3 regions of the Caballeronia sp. LZ016 genome follow, and region 1 is predicted to be linked to each of the others. Evidence: predicted binding sites of a transcription regulator. Region 1 holds the regulator's gene; each other region holds the start of a gene.
The links. Region 1 encodes FliA, which starts transcription of late flagellar genes. Its sites were predicted from a motif close to CTAAAGTTTNNNNNNNNNNNGCCGNTA; they were not measured.
Positions count from the first base shown of each region.

Region 2: the regulator FliA is predicted to act here: its motif matches at 1,908-1,934, upstream of motA (flagellar motor stator protein MotA).
Region 3: the regulator FliA is predicted to act here: its motif matches at 3,247-3,273, upstream of motA (flagellar motor stator protein MotA).

Region 1 covers NZ_JARTVY010000001.1:926,824-934,092, reverse strand. Annotated here, with positions in the region: gene P9220_RS04415 (UvrD-helicase domain-containing protein) at 1-140, shown strand, start outside; gene P9220_RS04410 (c-type cytochrome) at 194-1,093, opposite strand; tRNA gene P9220_RS04405 (tRNA-Arg) at 1,379-1,454, shown strand; partial or broken gene P9220_RS04400 (type I restriction-modification system subunit M N-terminal domain-containing protein) at 1,709-1,909, shown strand; gene P9220_RS04395 (DUF262 domain-containing protein) at 1,998-4,043, shown strand; gene P9220_RS04390 (RNA polymerase sigma factor FliA) at 4,264-4,995, opposite strand; gene P9220_RS04385 (MinD/ParA family protein) at 5,016-5,933, opposite strand; gene flhF (flagellar biosynthesis protein FlhF) at 5,926-7,269, opposite strand, start outside.
Region 2 covers NZ_JARTVY010000002.1:859,047-866,315, forward strand. Annotated here, with positions in the region: gene P9220_RS17470 (MFS transporter) at 1-247, shown strand, start outside; gene P9220_RS17475 (hypothetical protein) at 385-552, shown strand; gene P9220_RS17480 (hypothetical protein) at 609-881, opposite strand; gene P9220_RS17485 (helix-turn-helix transcriptional regulator) at 972-1,799, opposite strand; gene motA (flagellar motor stator protein MotA) at 2,033-2,902, shown strand; gene motB (flagellar motor protein MotB) at 2,932-3,915, shown strand; gene P9220_RS17500 (Nramp family divalent metal transporter) at 3,923-5,251, opposite strand; gene P9220_RS17505 (DUF4148 domain-containing protein) at 5,452-5,730, shown strand; gene P9220_RS17510 (DUF4148 domain-containing protein) at 5,875-6,141, shown strand; gene P9220_RS17515 (heavy metal response regulator transcription factor) at 6,336-7,049, shown strand; gene P9220_RS17520 (heavy metal sensor histidine kinase) at 7,052-7,269, shown strand, end outside.
Region 3 covers NZ_JARTVY010000001.1:663,162-670,430, forward strand. Annotated here, with positions in the region: gene cheA (chemotaxis protein CheA) at 1-859, opposite strand, end outside; gene P9220_RS03130 (response regulator) at 911-1,288, opposite strand; gene motB (flagellar motor protein MotB) at 1,365-2,321, opposite strand; gene motA (flagellar motor stator protein MotA) at 2,329-3,189, opposite strand; gene flhD (flagellar transcriptional regulator FlhD) at 3,351-3,656, opposite strand; gene P9220_RS03150 (glycosyltransferase family 4 protein) at 4,336-5,397, shown strand; gene aqpZ (aquaporin Z) at 5,607-6,335, shown strand; gene P9220_RS03160 (PXPV repeat protein) at 6,643-6,936, shown strand; gene P9220_RS03165 (Cof-type HAD-IIB family hydrolase) at 6,988-7,269, opposite strand, start outside.

The DNA of each region.
Region 1 (7,269 bases):
GGGAGACGGTGGTGTGCGAGCCGTCGCGCTTTATCCCGGAGATGCTGCTCGACGACGCGCCGCCGCCGACGGCGGAAGAAGCGCCGTTGTCGCCGAAGGACCGGATGGCGATGCTGAAGGCGATGTTGCAAAAGAACTGACGGCAAACCCTGCGACGCCTGGGGCGTGCGCAGGGTTTGTTATCGCCGCGGCCTTACTTCGACGCGTTCACCATGTAATCGACGGCGGCTTTCACATCCGCGTCCGATGCATTCGATCCGCCTTTCGGCGGCATCGCGCCCTTGCCGTGAAGCGCGTAGTTGTAGACGGTTTCCATCGGCTCTTTGAGGCGCGGCGCCCAGGCCGCCTTGTCGCCGAACTTCGGCGCGTTCAGTACGCCTGCCGCGTGACACGCCTGACACACCTGTTCGTAGAGCGCCTTGCCGGCTTGCGCGGCATCGGCGCTTTGGGCGCCAGCAGCCGGCGCCGATGCGGTCTGCGGCACTGAGGCCAGCGCAGCGAGGGCGGCTGCGGCCTGGGCGTTGTCGGTCGCGCCGGAAGCGGCGGCCGGCGCCGAAGCGGATGCGGCAGCCGATGCACCCGCCGCCGCGCCCGGTGCGGGTTGCGCCGGTTCCGCGAACTTTGCGCCGGCGTTGTTCGCCATGTAGACGACGGCGCGCGCGATCTCGAAGTCGCTGTAGTCGTCGGGACTGGCGCCGCCGCGCGGGGGCATCGCACCTTTGCCGTTGAGCGCGTTGTGCAGCAGCGTGTCGTAGCCTTCGCCGATACGCGGAGCCCATGCACCGGCATCGCCGAGCTTGGGTGCGCCAGCGGTGCCTGTCGCATGGCATGCGGAGCAGACGGCCTTGAACACTTCTTCGCCGGTTTTGTAGACGCGGGGGGCGTTGGCATCGCGGATATCGACTTTCGCGGCGGGCGCGATGCGCTCTTGCACGGAGGCGTCGATGTCGGTGCCCGCGCCGGTGCGCGTCGAGGTATCGACGTAGACGGCGAGCAGGATGATGATGGCGACCGGGATGCCGAACCCCGCGATGACTGCCGCGATGAGTTGGCCGGGTGTCCTGATCGGGGCTCCGTGGGGTGCTTCGCTCATGCTTGTCTCGTCTCCCGTTTTTTGATTGAGTCGGTTCAGACAGCGTGACGGCTACCGCTTCGCCCTGGCGTCGCCAGGGGCACGGTCGATTATAGACGGAACGTTTAACGGAAGGCGTCGGGGCGATGGAGCGCGTGGCGGGCGTTTACCCGCAGTTCATCGAAGCCCGATGTGGCGCTGAAACGCCCTGACATGGACGGATGCACGGAAAACAGGTATCCTCTCGGATTCGCATGGGTCTTGCTGTCGCCTTCCGGCACCCCGCAAGCAAGATTCTCAGCAGATGCGCCCGTAGCTCAATGGATAGAGTACTGCCCTCCGAAGGCAGGGGTTGCTGGTTCGATCCCAGCCGGGCGCGCCAACGATAATTTGCCTAGCAAGAGTCCACCCTTTCTATTCTTCAGGTATCGGTTTCGTGCCGGAAAGCGGTCTTCGCCTTTCAGGCGGTGACCTGGGGATTACTGAAGTGCCCACGCCGTTGCTGCTGTGTATCGGGAGCGCCCATCGCGCGAAACGACTTCGCCACAACGCGCGATGACTTTTTGCAATGTCCGCCTGCCGGAAGGGTAACATTTCGGCCTCTGCGACGACTCACCACACGAGCCTGACCGCTTCATGGCCATCAAGAAATCAGACCTCTACTCCTTCGTCTGGGCCTCTTGCGATGAACTGCGTGGCGGCATGGATGCCAGCCAGTACAAGGACTACTCCCTGTCCATGCTGTTCATCAAGTGCATCAGGGACAAATACGCCGGTAGCGACAATCTCGCGCCGCCGATGCTTATCCCAAACGGGGCCAGGTTCAAGGACATGATCGCGCTGAAGGGCAAGACCGATATCGGCGACAAAATCAATGCCCACCTCATTCAGCCGTTGATTGACGCGAAGCAAGGTCCTGTCCGACATGCAGGTCGACCTTCCCGCCCTAGAAGAACGACCCGCCAAAATGCGCGCCTTCGAGCAGGGCATGATGCAAGAGCTGGTAACCGGCAGAACCCTGCTGCTACCGACTGCCGACCAAGTCGAAGTGGCCGGCGACAAGCTGAAACCCAAAACCAAGACGCGTGAGGGACACGCCATGAGCGCCATCACACCGCATTACCGTAGCGTGCAGCAATTGCTGCAAAGTCAGTCCTTCTCCATCGACGAGTATCAGCGCGAGTACAAGTGGGAAAAGGAGAATATCGACGAACTGCTATCAGACCTACAAGCCAAGTTCTTCTCTCAGTACCAGGCAGGGGACGAGACTCCGGCAGTGAGCAGCTACGGTGAATACTTTCTCGGCTCCATCATCGTCAGCAAGCGCAACGGCAAAAATTATCTGATCGATGGCCAGCAGCGGGTGACTTCGCTTACGCTGCTGCTCATCTGCCTATACCGCGCGGCGGAAGCACGGGAGTTGCCGGTGTCGAAGACCATGGCGCCCCTGATCTTCAGCGACAACTTGGGCGAGCCCAAGTTCAACCTCGACATCCCCGAGCGCCTTCCAGTTATCCAGGCGCTGTTCCAGGGCTACGACTACAGCCCTGATGGCAAAGATGAGTCCATTCAAACGATGTACGCCCGTTACAGCGACATCGAGGCCAACGACCTGCTGGTCGATCTTGGCGACGCGCTGCCACACTTCATCTACTGGCTCCTCACGCGGGTGGGCTTGATCGAGATCGCCACTGACAACGACAACTACGCGTACGCGATCTTCGAAACCATGAATGATCGCGGCAAACCGCTCAGCCCGGTGGACATGCTCAAGGCCTACTTGCTGGCCCCGATCGAAGACCCGCAAGCCCGCATGCAGGCTAACCAGACTTGGAAGCACGAGGTTCTAGAGCTAATCTCGTGGGGCGGTAGCCACGAGCCCGAGCGCGACGCCAATTGCATCAAGGCTTGGCTACGCGCGCAATACGCCGACTCCACGCGCGAACGCAAGGCAGGCGCCGTGGACAAGGACTGGGAACTCATCGGATCAGTCTTTCACCGCTGGGTGCGCGATCACAGCGTGCAACTCGGCCTGGGCAAGGCACAAGCCAATCAGCATCTGATGGCCCAGAGCTTCCCGTTCTTCGCTAGAGCCTACCGGCGCGTTCTCGCCGCCAGCCGACACTACACGCCCGGTCTGGAGCCCATCTACTACAACGCTCACAACGATTTCACGTGGCAGGGCACGGTGCTGCTGGCGCCGCTCATCGAAACGGACGACGACGACACCGTGCGTCGGAAGCTAGCCGTGACGGCCACCTACCTTGACATCTGGCTGATGCGCCGTGTGGTGAACTACATCCGCGTCGGATACTCAAGTGTGTCGTATGCCATGTGGCTGCTATGCCGCGATATTCGTCGCAAACCTTTGTCGGAGTTGGTAGAGGCGCTGACTAAAAAGCTGGAAGAAGACGACGTAACGTTTGAGGGCAGCGTCGCCAGAGGCCGAACGGGCATTGATGGTCTAGGACTTAATCAATTCAGCCGTCGCTATATCGCTCACCTGTTGGCGCGCCTGACGGCCGCGACCGAGGCCGGCGCGGGCCGCACCGAGTCCTTCGACAAACTAGTCAGGCGGGATGTCAAGAATCCGTTCGACATCGAGCACATTTGGGCCGACGACTATGAGGCTGTGGCCGAGCACTTCGCAGACGAGCAGGAGTTCCAAGAGTGGCGGAACCACGTGGCTTCCCTCCTTTTGCTGCCTGCCGACGTGAACCGTAGTCTGCAAGACAAGTCATTCGCCGACAAGCGCCCGCACTACGCCAAGCAGAACTTCTACGCGGCAAGCTTGGACGCGAGCGCTTACCAGCACCAACCGAAGTTCCAGCAGTTTGCTGCAGAACATCAACTGCCATTCAGGGCCTTCGACACTTTCACGAAGGAGGAACAGCGGACCCGGCGCGAATTGGTAGTCGCATTGATCGAACATGTCTGGGCTCCTGAGCGTTTGCAGGAAGCCGCCTTATGACGCAGCGCCTTCATCCCGAACGCGTGAACCAAGAAACGAATCTGCGAAGCGGTGGCGACTGGAGGTCTGGGTTATGCCACTTCGGAGACCGGAAGAAGCGGACCGGCAACCGATGCATCGAATCCGCTTAGCTTCACGACAATCTGAAGGCGCGCGGCTCTTCAGACGTTCAATCTCTTAGGCGTTGCAGAAGCTGATGGCCGCTGCGGGATCTACCCCCTCAAGCCTCCACCCCCGTCCACTCCTGCTCCCGCAACTTCGCCCGCAGCCTCGCCACCGCCTGGCTATGCAGCTGGCAAACGCGCGACTCGCTGACTTCCATCACCGCGCCGATCTCGCGCAGATTCAACCCGCGCTCGTAATACAGACTCATCAAGAGCTTCTCGCGCTCCGGCAACCGATCGATCGCCTCGATCAGCGCCCCGCGCAAGCTCTCATCGAGCAGCGCCGACAGCGGGTCCGACCGATCCACGCAATACCGGTCCAGAAACGGCTCGTCATCCGCCGAACGATCGAAGTCTTCGTAATAGATCAACTGGCTGCCGTGCAAGTCCTGCAGCATCGATTGGTATTCGTCGAGCGGCAGCTTCATGTGCTCGGCGATCTCCACCTCGCTCGCCGAACGTCCGAGACTCTGCTCGACCTTGTGCACCGCCGATTCCACCTCGCGCGATGTCTTGCGCATGCTGCGCGGCAACCAGTCGTTCGCGCGCAACTCGTCGAGCATCGCGCCGCGGATGCGCTGGCTCGCATACGTCTCGAACTGCGCACCCTGATCTTCCTTGTAACGGCTCGCCGCATCCATCAGGCCGATCATGCCGGCCTGGATCAGATCGTCGAGATCCACGCTCGCCGGCATCTTGGCGACGAGCTGCAGTCCCAGCCGGCGAACGAGCGGCGCGTAGCGCGTCAACACGTCGGACTGCGAGAGTTTGCCTTGGGCGTTGTACATCTGGGTCACCTTTGTCTTGATCACATCGACGCCGTGCTGCTCAATGCATGGCCGGGAAACATCGGCGCCCTTCGCGCCACTTCCCGCCCGCCCTTGTCAGACTCGCCAACCAAAAACTGCACTTCGTTTCGAATTTCCGCATCGCCCGCAAGAAGCGCGGGACGCATCGGCCAGTGAAGAAGCTCCGCCGCAATCTGGCGATAGTCGCGCGCCGCAGCCGTTGCCGGAAACGCCTCCACCACCGAACGCGACAGCTCCCTCGCCCGAGTAATGCGCGCATCCTCGGACACATATCCCGCATGCACGAGCGACACAGCCAGATACCGGCTCGCGACGCCCGACAGGTTCTCGAACGCGACCGCTGCATCGGCCGGGTTCTGCACGTGATTGATCAGCACACGGAACTGGCCGATCGCATGCGCGTAGTGCAGACGCTTCATGCACGCATACGCCTCGGTGATCGCCGGCGCAGCCGCACGCGTGACGATCAGAAAGTCATGCGCCTGCGCCGCGAGCGACGACAACGCGCCATGCCGATCCAGTTGCGTATCGATCAGCACGATGTCCGCCGATCCGTCGAGCAGCGCGCGGCATTGCGCGGCGTCGTGGCTCACGCGCTCCTCGCGAGGCGCGGCGATCAGCGAAAAGCCGAGCGGCGAGCGCGTGACGACGTCCTGCAGCGCGTGGCGGCCGGACATCACCGCGCTCATCGCCTGCGATCCGCAAAGCCCAGCCATGCGGCTCACCGATGTTCCGTTCTGCCGCTCGTCGATGACGAGCACATCCTTGCCATGCACGGCGAGCGCCGCACCGAGATTCACCACCGCCGACGTGCAGCCGATGCCCGCCGGTCCGCCCGCGACCGCCACCACGCGCGAGCCTGCACGCGTCAGCAACCGTCTCAGGCCTTCAGCCTGGTCGAGCACGAGCTTATCCAAAGCGGACCTCATGGAGTTCGGCCGCGGCACGCGCGGACAATGCGGAAAGCAGCGCCGGCACTTCCTCGTCCTGCGGCACGAACGGCGAACCGTCGCGCGGAATGCAGAACGCGCTCTTGATCAGAAAACGCTTGGTCGCCACGTACAGGTTTTCCGGCACCTTCTGTCCGGTCGATACGTAATGCACCGGCAGCTTGTAGCGGATAACCGTGTCGAGCACGCCGCCCAGGTTCGTCGCTTCATCGAGCTTGGTCAGGATGCAGCCCGCGAGCGGCGGCTGATCGGCCGCGCTCTTGTACGCCTGCACGACTTCGTTCAGCGTGTCGCCGTGGCTCGTCGCGTTGAGCAGCAACAGGCGCTGCACCGGATGACCCGCGCCGCACAGCATCGAAATCTGGTCGGAGACGGTGCGATCGCGCTGGCTCATGCCGATGGTGTCGATCAGCACGATGTGCTTGTTGCGCAACTCCGACAGCGCCAGTTGCAGGTCGGCTGCGTCCTTCACCGCATGCACCGAGACGCCGAGAATCTTGCCGAAAATGCGCAGTTGCTCGTGCGCGCCGATCCGGTAGCTGTCCGTGGTCAGCAGCGCGACCTTGCTTGCGCCGAAGCGCATCACGCAGCGCGCGGCAAGCTTCGCGGTGGTCGTCGTCTTGCCGACGCCCGTCGGGCCCATCAGCGCGAACACGCCGCCACGTTCCATCAGCGCGTCTTCGCTCGCCATCACCGGCAGATTCGATTCGAGCACCTGCTGCACCCATTCCATCGCGTGCTCGGCGCTTTCCATCTCCGGCATGTTGTCGATGACCATGCGTACGAGCTGCGCGGAAAATCCGGCGGCGAACAGGCGCTTGGTCAGCACGGCGTTGCTCGGCGTGCGGCGCTGGCGATCGCCCCACAGCAGGCCGGAGAAGTGTTCTTCCATCATCGAGCGCATCGACGACAGTTCGTTCATCACCGTTTCGTTGACGACCTCTTCCATGCGGGCGCGGATCGCCTCGGTGACGACGGCCGCCGCGTTCGCGGGCAAGCCATCGAACGCACCCTCGGTCGATGCCGGCGATGCTTCCGCTTGCGGCGCGCTCGCGTTGATCTTTTGCGCGGCGCGGCGTGCGGCGACCTGCGCGGCTTCGCGGGCCCAGTCGGGGGTGTCGATCTTCGGCTGCGCCAGCTGGCGCAACGCGTGATTCGCCGTCTCGGTCTTGTCGACGCCTTGCGCTTTCGGCGGCACCGGCACGCCCAGGCCGCGCGCAATCGCCGACGATGCCGTCAACGGACGATTCGACGGCGTCGCCGCTTGTTCGGCGATGCGTCGCGCATGCTGGATCAGCCACGG
Region 2 (7,269 bases), on a different contig from region 1:
CTTTACGGTCGGCGTGATCGGCGCGATTCCGTTCGTGATGGTCAAGGCGTTCCCGCCCGCCGTCCGCTTTTCAGGGATCTCGTTCTCCTACAACGTCGCGTATGCGGTGTTCGGCGGACTCACGCCGATCGTCGTCTCGCTGATGATGAAATCCAGTCCGATGGCGCCCGCGCTGTATGTGGGCGCGTTGTGCGTCGTGGGTGCGCTGACGACGCTCTTCATCAAGGACGCGCCGGCTGCGCGGTAAAGATCGCGGCTGAGTCGTCGATGGATGGCGCACCGCAGTTCGGGTGCGCCATCTTCGTTATCGGGAACGCGCGTTGCAGCGTGTGCCGGAAGCGCCCGAACGCGCGCCTTCGTTCCAATTCCGGAGAACACGCCATCATGTCGACCACGCCTCACTCGCCGGACGAAACCATCGAGCCGGACCCTGACAAACTGCTCGATCCCGACGCACCGCCGAATCCCGAAGACCCCGACATGCCCGACGGCCCCGACTCGGCGACGCCGCTCGTGCCCGCCGATCCCCACAACGGCGAGCCGCGCATGTAAGCACGATGCCCGCGCAGCCGTCGAACTGCGCGGGCATCGTCGAAAGAAGACGGGCCTCAGAGGCTCGTCGTCTGCACTTCGCCTGTTTCGAGCGCGCGCTCGATCAGCGCTTCGTTCTGCGCCTTGCGCACCGCGTCCGCGACGAACGTATCGGGCGCTTCCACTTCCGCCCGGATCGCGCCGATGATGCCGTCGGCCTCCACGATCACGAGCGATTCCGCCGAATCCGCGCGGCTGATGATGACGCGTTGCGGCCCGCCGCCTTCTGCGATGCTCGCGCAGAATTGCATGCGCTCGCCGCCGACTACGTGTTCGAATGTTTGAATCATGGCTGCCTTTTCCGCGTTGGTTGGACTGCGTCGTGCACGACTGCTTCATTATTGATCTCGTCGACGGCGGCAGGTTCCGCTCCGCAAGCGTCAGCGCCGTGCGTCGGCGAGTTCGCGCAGCGTGGCGGCCGTCGCGTCGTCGGCCGGGAAGAACGCTTCGATCGCCAGTTCCGACAGCGTGATGTCCACGGGTGTGCCGAAGACGGTCGTCGTGCTGAAGAAAGAAAGCACGCCGTGTGCCGTGCGTAATCGGAGCGGCACGACGACCGCGTCGAAATCGGTGTGCGCTTCGGCGAGCGCGTGCGGCGGGGCGGGATACGCCTCCAGTTCGGCGAGCAGCGCGGCGAGCGTCGTATCGCCCGATACGTCGATCTGACGCCTCACGCGGGCGAGCACATGCGCGCGCCAGGCATGCCAGTTGTCGATGACGCCCGCCAGCCCGCGCGGATGCAGCGACAGCCGCAGCACGTTCGACGGCGGCGGAAGCAGCGACGCGTCCGCCGATGCGACCAGCGGCGCGAGCGCGGCGTTGGCCGCGACCATCGTCCAGTGACGGTCGATGGCGAGCGCCGGATACGGCTCGTGGCCCTTCAGCACGAGATCGACCGCGCGGCGCGCCGCGTCGAGTTGCGGATCGGCGAGCGCGCGTTCGCGATACATCGGCGCATAACCCGCCGCCACGAAGAGCGTGTTGCGCTCGCGCAGCGGCACGTCGAGTTGTTCGGCGAGGCGCATCAGCATGTCGCGGCTCGGCATCGAGCGTCCGGATTCGACGAAGCTCAGGTGCCGTGTCGAGATATCGGCAATGCCCGCGAGATCGAGCTGGCTCATGCGCCTTCGCTGCCGCCATTCGCGCAGCAAAGCGCCGACGGTCGCGGGCGGGGCGCGCAGCGTGTGAGCAGTCAGGGTCGGGTTCATGCGTCGATGGTAGAGGAAGCGCGCCGGCGCTTCCATTACCTGCGGCGTCATGGCTGCGTAACATTTACCGCCCGGAACATGCTTTCGAAATGTTTCCACGGGTCACCCTAAATGTCCCGGTGTACTGCGCCGTTAAAAAGCCCAGCATCATGCAGACAATGCTTTGCGAGCCGTGCGTGTTTCGTTGAACGAGCGCGCACGGCTCGCAAAGCCCGGACATTTGCGGAGAAATCATGTTTGTCGTTATCGGATGGGTCCTCGTCATCGGCTCGGTGATCGGGAGCTTCATTGGCGTCGGCGGTCACCTGGCCGCGCTCGTTCAGCCCTTCGAGTTGCTGTGTATTTTCGGCGCGGCGATCGGCGCTTTCGTCGTGTCGAACCCGACCGCGACGCTCAAGAAAACGCTTCAGGCGCTGCCGAAGGTGTTCAAGGGCGGCGGCTATACTAAAGAGAAATACCTCTCGCTGATCGCGCTGCTCTACGAGCTGCTGCAGAAGGCGCGCAAGGAAGGAATGATGGCGCTGGAAGCCGATGTCGACGCGCCCGAATCCAGCCCGCTCTTTCAAAAGTACGAACACGTGATGGCGGATCATCACCTGCTCGACTTCATCGTCGATTACCTGCGCATGATGTCGGCCGGCAATGTGAACGCGCTCGAACTGCAGGACCTGATGGACGAAGAACTGGAGACGCATCACGCGGAAAGCTCGATCGCCGCCAACGCGATTCAGAAGATGGCCGATGGCCTGCCGGCATTCGGCATCGTCGCCGCGGTGATGGGCGTCGTGCATACGATGGGCTCGGTCGGCGCCGCGCCCGCCGTGCTCGGCGAGATGATCGCGGGCGCGCTCGTCGGCACGTTCCTCGGCATTCTGCTCGCGTATGGCTTCATCGGCCCGCTCGCGGACCTGCTCAACGCGAAGGGCGCGGCCGAAGCCAAGCCGTTCCAGTGCGTGAAGTCGGTATTGCTCGCATCGATGAACGGTTATGCGCCGACCGTGGCGGTGGAGTTCGGCCGCAAGGTGCTGTTCACCGCGGACCGTCCGAGCTTCCAGGAACTGGACGACGCCGTGCGCGCGACCAAGATGCCGAAGTCGGCCTGACGAAGCCCTGATCAGAAGGAGTCACGCTCATGGCTGATAGACCCTCACGCGACCCGTTGCAATCGGTGCTCGCCCCCACTGTCGTCGTGCGCCGCAAGAAGAAGGGCGGCGGCCACGGCGGGCATCATGGCGGTGCATGGAAGATCGCTTATGCCGACTTCGTCACCGCGATGATGGCGTTCTTCCTGCTGATGTGGCTGCTCGGCTCCACGTCGAAGTACGACAAGGCGGGCATCGAAGACTACTTCAACACGCCGCTGTCCGCGCTCTTCGGCAACGAAGGCGGCGCATCGGCGCATACGAGCATCATCAACGGCGGTGGCAAGGACTTGTCGAGCTCGCGTCCCGGCGAAGCCAGCAAGAGCCAGACACAACCGGTGCCGCCTTCGGTGGCGCGCGCCTCGGTTGCAGCAGAGGACATGCAGCGTCTGCAGCAACTCAAGCAGAAGCTCACGGCGCTCATCGAGAACACGCCCGCGTTGCGTGCGTTCAAGGACCAGATTCGCATTGCGATCACGAGCGAAGGCTTGCGCATCGAGATCGTGGATTCGCTGAAGCGGCCGATGTTCGCATCGGGCAGCTCGAAGCTCGAAACCTATGTGACGACGATTCTCTCGAACATCGGCGCATCGCTCAACGATGTCGATAATCGCGTGTCGATCGCGGGCCATACGGATGCCGTGCCGTATTCCGGCAGCCAGAAAGGCTATTCGAACTGGGAACTGTCGGGCGAGCGAGCGAACGCGGCGCGCCGCGCGCTGGTCGCGGGCGGCATGAACGAAACCAAGGTGCTGCAAGTGCGCGGCCTCGCCGATGCGCTGCCGCTCAACAAGGACGTCGTCGACGAGCCGACGAATCGCCGAATCAGCATTCTCGTGCTGAACAAGGCGGCCGAGCTCGCCTTCTTCCGCGATGGCGGGCGCACCACGAGCGATCAGGCGCTGCCCGGCGAATCCGCGAGTCCCGCAGCCGTCGCGGCGAAATCGACGATGCAGGTCGGCGTCGTCAAGTAAGCGCGCATCAGGCGAACCAGTCCATCGTCGTCTGCACGACGAGCCACACGTTCGCCGCGCTGATCACGGCGAACAGCAGCCACGCGAGCGCCTTCATGTGCGGGGCGTTCGCGAATCTGCCCATCAGCTTGCGGTCGTTCGTCATCCGAATCAACGGGTAAAGCGCGAACGGCAACTGCAGGCTCAGCACGACCTGGCTCGCCACGAGGAGCTTGCCGACCGCCCCGTTGCCCATCAGGTACACGCCGATCACTGCCGGCACCAGCGCGAGCGCCCGCGTGATCAGGCGGCGCTGATAGCACGGAATCTTGAGGCGCAAGAATCCTTCCATGATGACCTGTCCCGCGATGGTGCCGGTGAAGGTCGAGCTTTGCCCCGAAGCGAACAGCGTCACCGCGAACAGAATGGCCGCGAGCCCGGTGCCGACGATGGGCGCAAGCAGCTTGTACGCATCCTCGATTTCGGTGACTTGCGTATGCCCCGTCGGGTGAAAGGCGGAGGCCGCGAGAATCAGGATCGCCGCGTTGATCAGCAGCGCAAGCACGAGCGACACGATCGTGTCGAGCCGCGAAAGACGGATAGCCGAAGCAAGGCTCGCTTCATCGCGAGCGACGACGCGCGTCTGCACGATCGACGAATGCAGATACAGGTTATGCGGCATGACGGTCGCGCCGAGAATGCCGATCGCCAGATAGAGCGGTTCGCGGCTCGACAGCACGTCGATGGACGGCACGAGTCCCGCCGCAACCGCCGGCCAGTGCGGTTTCACCAGCACCAGCTCCACGATGTACCCGACGCCGATGGTCGCGATCAGCCCGAGCATGATCGCTTCGAGATCGCGGAAGTTCTTGCCTTTGAGGCCTAGCACGATGATGGTGTCGAACGCGGTGAAGACCACGCCCCACATCAGCGAGCAGCCGAACAGCAAGTGAAACGCCAGCGCGCCGCCGAGCACTTCGGCCAGATCGCAGGCGATGATCGAAAGCTCCGCGAGCATCCATTGCGCATTCGCCACCGGCTTCGAATAACGCTCGCGCGAAAGTTGCGCGAGATCGCGCCCGGTGACGATGCCGAGCCGCATCGCAAGGCATTGCAGCACCATCGCCGCAAGACTCGACAAAACGACGACGAACAAGAGGCTGAAGCCGTAGCGTGATCCGGCTTCGATATCCGTCGCCCAGTTGCCGGGGTCCATATAGCCGATGGAAATCAGCAGGCCCGGCCCCGCGAATTGCAGCAGCTTCTTCCAGAGCGGCGCACCGGGAGCAACGATGACGGAGCCTTTGAATTCGGACGGGCAGAACGGCGCGGTCGCCGTGGTCGGCAATTTGAACATGCGATAAGAGCGCGAAAGGATGGCGTAAAGAGCAGGCGAGTCTATCACCGGGCTCGCGCGCTTTCAGGGCATGGCTGACGTTTCGTCTGACCGACGCGCCATCCGCACGCCAGCATGTCGTCACGGTCCGACAAATAGAATTCGCACGTGATCCTGGCGTGCATGCCGCGATCGCCCATCACTCGCATGAGGAGTCCGCCATGAAGCTAGTCACGCGCATTGCCGTCGCCGCCCTCGTCGCTTCGCCGCTCGTCGCATCCGCCCAGGAAGGGCTCACGCGCGCGCAGGTCAGGGAGCAACTGAAACAACTCGAGCAGGCCGGCTACAACCCGTCCGAGCGAGACGCGTTCTATCCCAACAACATTCAGGCCGCGGAAGAAAAGATCCGCTCGGGCAACGCGTACGGTGCGTCGCCGGATGGCACGTCCGCATCGGGCCGCTCGATGTCCACCACGCCGCCGGGACAGACACCGCAGTAACACCTTCGCGCCGCTGGTTGCAATCGCGCCGTCGCGGGCGAACTTCGCTGCGCGGGCGTGCCTACAATGAACGGGGCCGCGTCGCGATGACGTGGCCGCGCGTTGTAGTCGCGTCCCTCGATCCCTTCGTATGAGGAGTTCGCCATGAAGCCAGTCCTGCGCATTGCCGTCGCTGTCATCGCGCTGTCGCCCGTCGCCGCGGCGGCGCAAACCAGCGGCCTCACGCGTCAGCAAGTCGTCGACGACCTCGTCCGCGCAGAACGCGCGGGCTATTACCCCGGCGTCGACGACCAGCGTTATCTCGGCAGCTTCCTCGATATCAGAGAAGGCATCTATACTGGCGCGAGCGTCTATCGCTCCGCCACACCGCGTAACCTCCCCGCCCCCACGGACGGTTCGCTTGCGAACTGAAGCCGCCGCATGAAGCGATCGCGCAGCTTGCGATCGCTCTTCACCTTTTTTCGTTCGAACGCCAGAAAATGACCAGAGCGCCATTTTCACGTCATATTGTCGTTGGCGCCTGGCCACTAACATAGCTGCAACGCTCGTATAGTGTCGAAGACGCTGTCGCAGCGAGCACACATTGAACGGGCACAGGGGCCAGCATGAAAGTCCTGATAGTGGAAGACGAACACAAGGTGGTGGACTACCTGCGCTCGGGATTGACCGAGCAAGGCTGGGTCGTCGATATCGCGATGGACGGCGAAGAAGGCACGCATCTGGCCATCGAATACGATTACGACGTGATCGTGCTCGACGTGATGCTGCCGCGCCGCGATGGCTTCGCGGTCCTCAAGGCGCTGCGCCTGCAGAAATCGACGCCCGTCATCATGCTGACCGCGCGCGATCACATCAACGATCGCGTGCGCGGCCTGCGCGAAGGAGCGGACGACTATCTCACCAAGCCCTTCTCGTTCCTCGAACTCGTCGAACGGCTGCACGCGCTGGCACGCCGCACGCGCGCGCAGGAATCCACGCTGATCTCCGTCGGCGATCTATACGTCGACCTGATCGGCCGTCGCGCCACACGCGATGGCCTGAGACTCGATCTCACCGCGAAGGAGTTTCAGCTATTGAGCGTGCTCGCGCGGCGTCATGGCGACATTCTTTCGAAGACGGCCATCACCGAACTCGTATGGGAAGTCGATTTCGAAAGCCATACGAATGTCGTCGAGACCGCAATCAAACGCCTGCGCGCAAAACTCGACGGCCCGTTCCGCACGAAACTGCTGCATACGGTGCGCGGCATGGGTTACGTACTCGAAGTGCGCGAGCCGCGCGACATGCGCGATGCGAGGGAAGACGCGAGGCCATCATGAAGGTGCAGCGTTCCATCGCGCGGCGGCTCGCGGTGATGTTCGCGCTCGTCGCGCTGTTCGTGTTTTCGCTCGTCGGCTCGGGGCTGTTCCTCGTGCTTCGCATGCAACTGGAGCAGCACTTGCGCGATTCGCTCGATAACCGCGCGGAAATCGCACGGCTCATCGTCTCTCATGCGTCGAACACGGACAAATGGAAGATGGCGAAGGAGAAGCTCGCCGA
Region 3 (7,269 bases), 260 kb from region 1:
CGGCCGGAGGCGCGCTTTCGTGCGCGTCGCCCCGGCCGATCGTGATCTGCGATTCATCGATCACGAAGCAGCACACAGCCACGATGTCGTCGGCGGAGACGTCTGACTCGAGCCATAGCACGAGTTCGGCGTCCGTCTTTTTCTCTCCGACGATGCTGCCCAGGTTCCCCAGCTCCTCGGTCAAAGTCGCCAGGTCCTTCTCGCCCACCCCCCGTAGCGTAATTTTCAGGTGGGGTCCTGCTGCCGCAGCCGATGCATCCGCTGCGGTTCCTTCATTCGTCGATCCCGTCGCGCCGTCGGCGAGTTCGAATGCGCCATCCCAGTTGCCGTCGTCTTCGATCGCTTCGGCGGCCTGTGCCAGCACGTGCGCAGGCGGTGCGTTCGGGCCTTCGTAAGCCGGCGCCGGTTCTGTTTGCGAAAGCGCTGCCAGCGCTTGCGGTTCCGCGACCGCGCCGCCTTGCTGCCCGGCGTCTTCGTTCTTGAGCCGTTCGAGCTTCGCGCAGATCGCGGCGGCGGCGGCCGCATCCGGGTCCTCGCTCGCGCGATACGCGGCGAGCTGATCGGAGAGCACGTCCTTCGTCGCGAGGAAGGTGTCGATCATGTCGCGGCGCAGAACGAGCTCGTTGTTGCGTGCGCGATCGAGCAGCGATTCGAGGATGTGCGTCGTTTCGGTGAGCGCCGTGAAGCCGAAGGTCGCCGCGCCGCCCTTGATGGAATGCGCCGCGCGGAAGATCGCCGCGAGATCCTCGGGATCGGGATTCGCGATATCCAGAACGAGCAGCAGTTGCTCCATCTGCGCGAGCAGTTCATCGGCTTCGTCGAAGAAGGTTTGATAGAACTGGGTAATGTCGAGTGTCATGCTTGTGTCACCATCGGCGCGTGCGTGCGCGGGTTGTCTTCTGCTTTCGCTTTAGTGCTGCGTGTTCTGCGAGATCGCCGCGACCACTTCGGTCAGCAGGTCCGGATCGAGCGGCTTCTCGATCCAGCCCGTCGCGCCCGCGGCCCGCGCCGCGTCCTTGAACGGCTCGCCGTCTTCCGTCGTGAGCACGAGGATCGGCGTCGCCGTGTAAGCGGGATTCGCCCGCAATTCGACGATCAGATCGAGCCCGCTCTTCTTCGGCATGTGGTGGTCCGTGAGCACGAGATCGAAGCGCTCGGCGAGCGCCCATTCGAGTCCTTCGTTGCCGTCCGACGCCACGGTCACCTCGTAGCCCGCTGTCGTCAGCGTGGCGGAGAGGATTTGCCGCATGGCGGCGGAATCGTCGATTGCCAGAATGTTCTTGATCATGTGTGTGTCTCGCGGTCTTGCCCTGATGACGGCCAAAACGTGTGGAGTCTTGAGCGTTTTTTTGACGCGATAGCGCTTAATTCGCGAGCTTGCCGACAAGCGGCGCGGCGCCCGGTTTCGCCGGGGCGTTGTCGAATACCGCGCCGGGCGCGCCGTCGTCGCGCAGCATCGCGGCTTCGGACCGGTGATTGAGCACGATCACGCTGATGCGCCGGTTTTCGGGATCGAGCGGATTCTGCCTGTTGAGGTTCTGCGTCGATGCGAGGCCGAGCACGCGCAGCACTTTGGCTTCGTCCATGCCGCCCGCGATCAGCTCGCGCCGCGACGCGTTCGCGCGATCCGCCGACAATTCCCAGTTGCTGTAGCCCTTTTCGCCGCCCGCGTACTTCACGGCGTCGGTATGTCCCTGCACGACGATGCGGTTCGGCACGTCGTTCAGCGTGCGGCCGATTTCGCGCAGGATGTCGCGCATGTAGGGCTGCACCGTATCGCTGGAGAGTGCGAACATCGGGCGCTTCTGGGTATCGACGATTTCGATGCGCAAGCCCTGCTGCGTCGATTCGATGCGTATCTGCTGCTTGAACTGCTGCAGCGTCGGGTTCGCTTCGATCGCCGCCATCAGCTTCACCTGCAGATCGTGCAGGCGCACCTGTTCGCGCCGCTCGAGCTCGGTCGTCGCCTGCCTGAGCGCTTCGTCGTCCGGTTCGGCGCGCGGCGTGCGGCTGTCGGTCGTGCGCATGGTGCCCGCCTCCTGGCTGGACAGATCGCGCCCGCCGCCCTCGATGATGCTGTTGTCCATGCCGACAGTCTTGCCGCCGACCATCGCCGCCTTCAGCGGCATGTTGAAGTACTCGGCGATTCCTCGACGCTGCACCGGCGACGTGGACGACAGCAGCCACATCAGCAGGAAAAACGCCATCATCGCGGTCATGAAGTCGGCATAGGCGAGCTTCCACGCGCCGCCGTGATGCCCCTTCGCGCCACGGCCGACGACACGCTTGATGAAGATCGGGCGATCCTTTTCGCTGCTCATGATGTCGTCACTTCGCCTTCACGCGGCGCACGTGTTCTTCGAGTTCGGAGAACGACGGGCGCTCCGTCGAGAACAGCACCTTGCGGCCGAACTCGACTGCGATCGCGGGCGCGTAGCCGTTGAGGCTCGCGAGGATCGTCACCTTGATGCACTGGAACATCTTCGTCTGCTCGGCGACGCGCTGCTCCGCGATGTTCGCGAGCGGCGCGATGAAGCCGTACGACAGCAGGATGCCGAGGAACGTGCCGACGAGCGCCTGCGCGATCATCTCGCCGAGAATCGCGGGCGGCTGATCGGCGGACGCCATCGTGTGCACGACGCCCATCACGGCCGCGACGATGCCGAACGCGGGCATCGCATCGCCCACTTTCGAGAGCGCCTGCGCGGGTGCTTCGCCTTCGACGTGATGCGTTTCGATCTCCTCGTCCATCAGGCTCTCGATTTCGAACGCATTCATGTTGCCGCCGACCATCAGGCGCAGATAGTCCGTCATGAATTCGACGATGTGATGGTCCGCGAGAATCTTCGGGTACTGGCTGAAGATGGGGCTCTTGCCGGGATCGTCGATGTCGGCTTCGAGCGTGAGCGTGCCTTCCTTGCGCGCCTTGGCGAGCAGCACGTACAGCAGGCCCATCAGCTCCATGTACACGTCCTTGTTGTACTTGGAGCCCTTGAACAGCGTAGGAATGACGAGCAGCGTCGCCTTGATCGTCTTCATTCCGTTGCCGAGGATGAACGCGCCGACGCCGGCGCCCGCGATCATCAGGATTTCGACCGGCTGCACGAGCGCGCCGAGGTGGCCGCCTTCGAGCGCGTAACCGCCGAAAACGGACAGCAAGGTCACGAGCGTTCCAACAAAGATCAGCACGGGCAAGTCCTCGGGTTCTGATGCGGATGACCGGCGTGAGTGCGCGGTTAAGGATGTTTACGGCATGAGGGAAGAAAACTTTGAGGCGGGGGCGCCGCGAGGCGTGCGGCGCGATGGCGCGGCGGTGCGCGCGCCGTCTTGCTGTCGGCGCGGCGGTGCGTTCAGGCGATGTGCGCGACGGGAGCGTCGGCGGGTTGAGAAACGGCCGCCGCCTTTCCCTTGTCCGCGAGCGAAGAGAGCACCACGTGATCGTCGAACCGGAAGCGGCACAGCAGATGGCTCGACGACGCTACCTTCAGCGCCTGCGCCGGCGTCAGCGCCGACAGGACTTCGGCGACGCGCTCCGACAAGCCGAGGCGAAACATCGCCGCGACGCGATCTTCCTGCAGCAGCCGCTGCGCGAGCAGCAAGTACGACAGATTCACCTCGCGGATCTCCGCGAGCACGCCCGTATTGGTGGCCGTCATCCTCTTCCCCGAGTCGATTCGTGGCTGGTCAGGCCGGCGGGAAACGTTTGCTCGAATGCGTCAAAAAAACGGCGCATCCGGCCCCGCAATAATGTGTCGGCCGATTGTCGCCCGGCGCGGCTCACTCGCATATCGGACATACATACCGACCGGCTGACGGAATATCGCTCGCGATCGTGTAGGAAAAATTCGTACAGAAGCGTGATGCTTGCTGGTCGGCAGAGGGTTTATCGGCGGAAAACTAAGCGAACTTGAGGGCGTTATCCGGGAACAGAACGTGCTATGGAACGCCTCGCCGCGCTCCTTGCGTGTCGTCTGCATCCCGACCGCTTCGGGCCGGTGCAATTTCTCACTTCGTAACAGCCGTTGTTTCGCGCTGTAACAACGTTAAGCGATTGAAAAATGACGTGAAATGCCGCTCTCGATCCCGATAATGAACGTAAGGGATAACCCGGTCGAGAGCCGGAACCGATTTCGGGTGGTCTGAGCGGCGAACTTGCCGCAGCCGCGCCGCCCGTCCGAAAGGCATGCGTCCATCGTTCGACCGGCTTCATCGCATGTTCATACGAATGCTTTGCACAGGGCCGGAGTCACGCCGGAAACGCCACTCCGCCGCTGCCTTGCAAGGACCGCCGAGGCGTCGAACCGCCAGCCGCGGACCACACTGGAGAACCACGATATGCGAATCGCACAAATTGCACCGTTGCACGAAGCAGTCCCCCCGAAGTTCTACGGCGGCACTGAGCGCGTGGTGTCCTATCTGACGGATGCGCTCGTCGACCTCGGCCACGATGTAACCTTGTTTGCAAGCGGCGATTCGCAAACCCGTGCGACCCTCGAAGCGGCCTGGCCGCGTGCGCTGCGACTCGATCCGACCATCCGCGATCCGCTCGCGCCGCATATGCTGCTGCTGGAAACGGTCCGCCGCCGCGCGCATGAGTTCGACGTGCTGCACTTCCACCTCGACTACATGCCGTTCCCGCTGTTCTCGCAGATGGATACGCCGTTCGTCACGACGCTGCACGGCCGCCTCGATCTGCCCGAACTTCAGCCGATCTTCAACACGTTCACGAACGCGAACGTCATTTCCATCTCGGATAATCAGCGTGGCCCGCTGCCGCAGGCCAACTGGCTGAACACGGTTTACCACGGTCTGCCGGACGACCTGCTCACCCCGCAGCCGCACAAGAAGCCGGAATATCTCGCGTTCCTGGGCCGCATTTGCCCCGAAAAGCGCGCCGACCTCGCCATCAAGATCGCGGCGCAAAGCGGCCTGCCGCTGAAGATCGCGGCGAAGGTGGACAAGGTCGACCAGGACTATTTCAAGTCGACCATCGAGCCGCTGCTGTCGCAGGCGCACGTCGAGTTCATCGGCGAGATCAACGAGGCGCAGAAACCGGAGTTTCTGTCGGGCGCAAAGGCGCTGCTGTTCCCGATCGACTGGAACGAGCCGTTCGGCCTCGTGATGATCGAATCGATGGCTTGCGGCACGCCGGTGATCGCTTTCAATCGCGGGTCGGTGCCGGAAGTGATCGATCATGGCGTGACCGGCTTCATCTGCGAAGACGTGCAAGGCGCGGTGGGCGCGCTGCACCGGATCGACGAACTGTCGCGCACCGAGATTCGCGCGCAATTCGAACGCCGTTTCAGCGCGAAGACGATGGCGCAGAACTACGTCGACACCTACACGTCGATGCTGCAGGCCGCGAAGCGCCCGGTGTTGCGCCAGGTCGTGGGCTAAAGCCTTTCCGCTTTCGGCATCACTCTGGAATGCCGCCCGATTCGGGCGGCATTTTCTTTTTTACCGACAAACCGCGCGCCCTGTGATCCGCGCAACGATCGACCATTTTTGACAGTTGGAGAAAAGAGCCGCGCTTAAACTGCGCTCCGCAGAAGCAGTCGGCTTTCTTGCGTTAAATCAACGATCTTCATCTTTCACAGGGCTGGATCATGCAATTGTCGAAGCGTCTCGGCGCTGAAGTTTTCGGTACTTTCTGGCTCGTGCTGGGCGGTTGCGGCAGCGCCGTTCTGGCTGCGGCCTTTCCTCATGTCGGCATCGGGCTGGCTGGCGTGTCGCTCGCCTTCGGCCTCACCGTGCTGACCATGGCCTACGCCATCGGCCACGTTTCCGGCTGTCACCTGAACCCGGCGGTCAGCATCGGCCTCACGGTCGCGGGCCGGTTTCCGGTGCGCGATCTCGCGCCGTACATCGTCGCGCAAGTCGTCGGCGCGACGCTCGGCGCGTTCGTGCTGAAGCTCATCGCGACGGGCGCGCCGGGCTTCGATCTGTTTGCAAGCGGCTTTGCGGCAAACGGCTTCGGCGAGCACTCGCCGGGTCATTACACGATGTTCGCGGCGCTCGTCTGCGAAGTCGTGATGACGTTCTTCTTCCTCTTCGTAATCCTCGGCGCCACCGACGACCGCGCCCCGAAAGGCTTTGCGCCGATCGCCATCGGCCTGTGCCTGACGCTCATCCACCTGATTTCGATTCCGGTCACGAATACGTCGGTGAACCCGGCGCGCTCGACGGGCCAGGCGTTCTTCGTCGGCGGCTGGGCATTGGATCAGCTCTGGCTGTTCTGGATTGCGCCGATCGTGGGCGCGGTTATCGCCGGCATTGTTTATCCGCTGCTGACTTCTGAATCCGAAGCGCGCAAGGTCGGTGCAGTCGCGCAGTAAGCTGCTTTAGCCATTCGACGAAACGGGCGCTTATGCGCCCGTTTCCTTTTGCGCGTGACTGTCGCGCACTTCGCATTAAAAGCGCGCGACAGATGTAATGGCGCATTACGCAATTCGCTTAATAACTTCACCGCAGACATTGCGCTTCATCGCCGAAGGCCCGCCAGACAAGGCGCTCGCGGCTTCACGATCGGCATCTGCGCCCTTACGCGCGGCTTGCACACGGTAACAAGTCGTCGAAGCGTGTAAGACAGCGGGCGCTTACATTGGACTCGTGCGACACACGTCGCCTTCCAGGAGAAACACCATGAAGCGCATCGTCATTCAAACGCTCGTTGCAACCGGCCTTGTCGCAGGCGCCATCGGGGCCGCTCAGGCGCATACGGATCTTCACGTCGGCGTGTCGCTCGGATCGCCGGTCTATGCGGCGCCCGCGCCGGTGTATGTGCGTCCCGCTGCGCCGGTGTATCGCTCGCCGGTGTGGCGACATGAGGAGCCGCGCTGGCGTGGCGACTACGGTCGCCACGGCCATGACAACGGGCGCTGGAACCGCGCGCGCTGGGATCATGGCCGGCCGGGCAACTGGGACCGCCGCGGCTGATCGCGCGAAGGTCCGGGCGAAGCGGCCGATTGCCGGCCGCTTCGCGAAGCATCACCGCGGCGAAGCGATTGCGTCGCGGATATCGAACAGCTTGCGCAGCTGATGCGCGACGCCCGCTTCGAAGTTGTTGCCGATGCGCGGCACCTTCGGCAAGCGCGCGATCAGGTCCGGATTCGCGTTGTTCATCATGAACGGATGCCCGGCTGTTTCGAGCAAGTCGATGTCGTTCATGTTGTCGCCGAACGCGACGCACTGCGCGGGATCGATATCCAGCCGCTCGAGCACGTAACGCAGTGCGCGGCCTTTGGATACATCCGACGTCATCACTTCGAG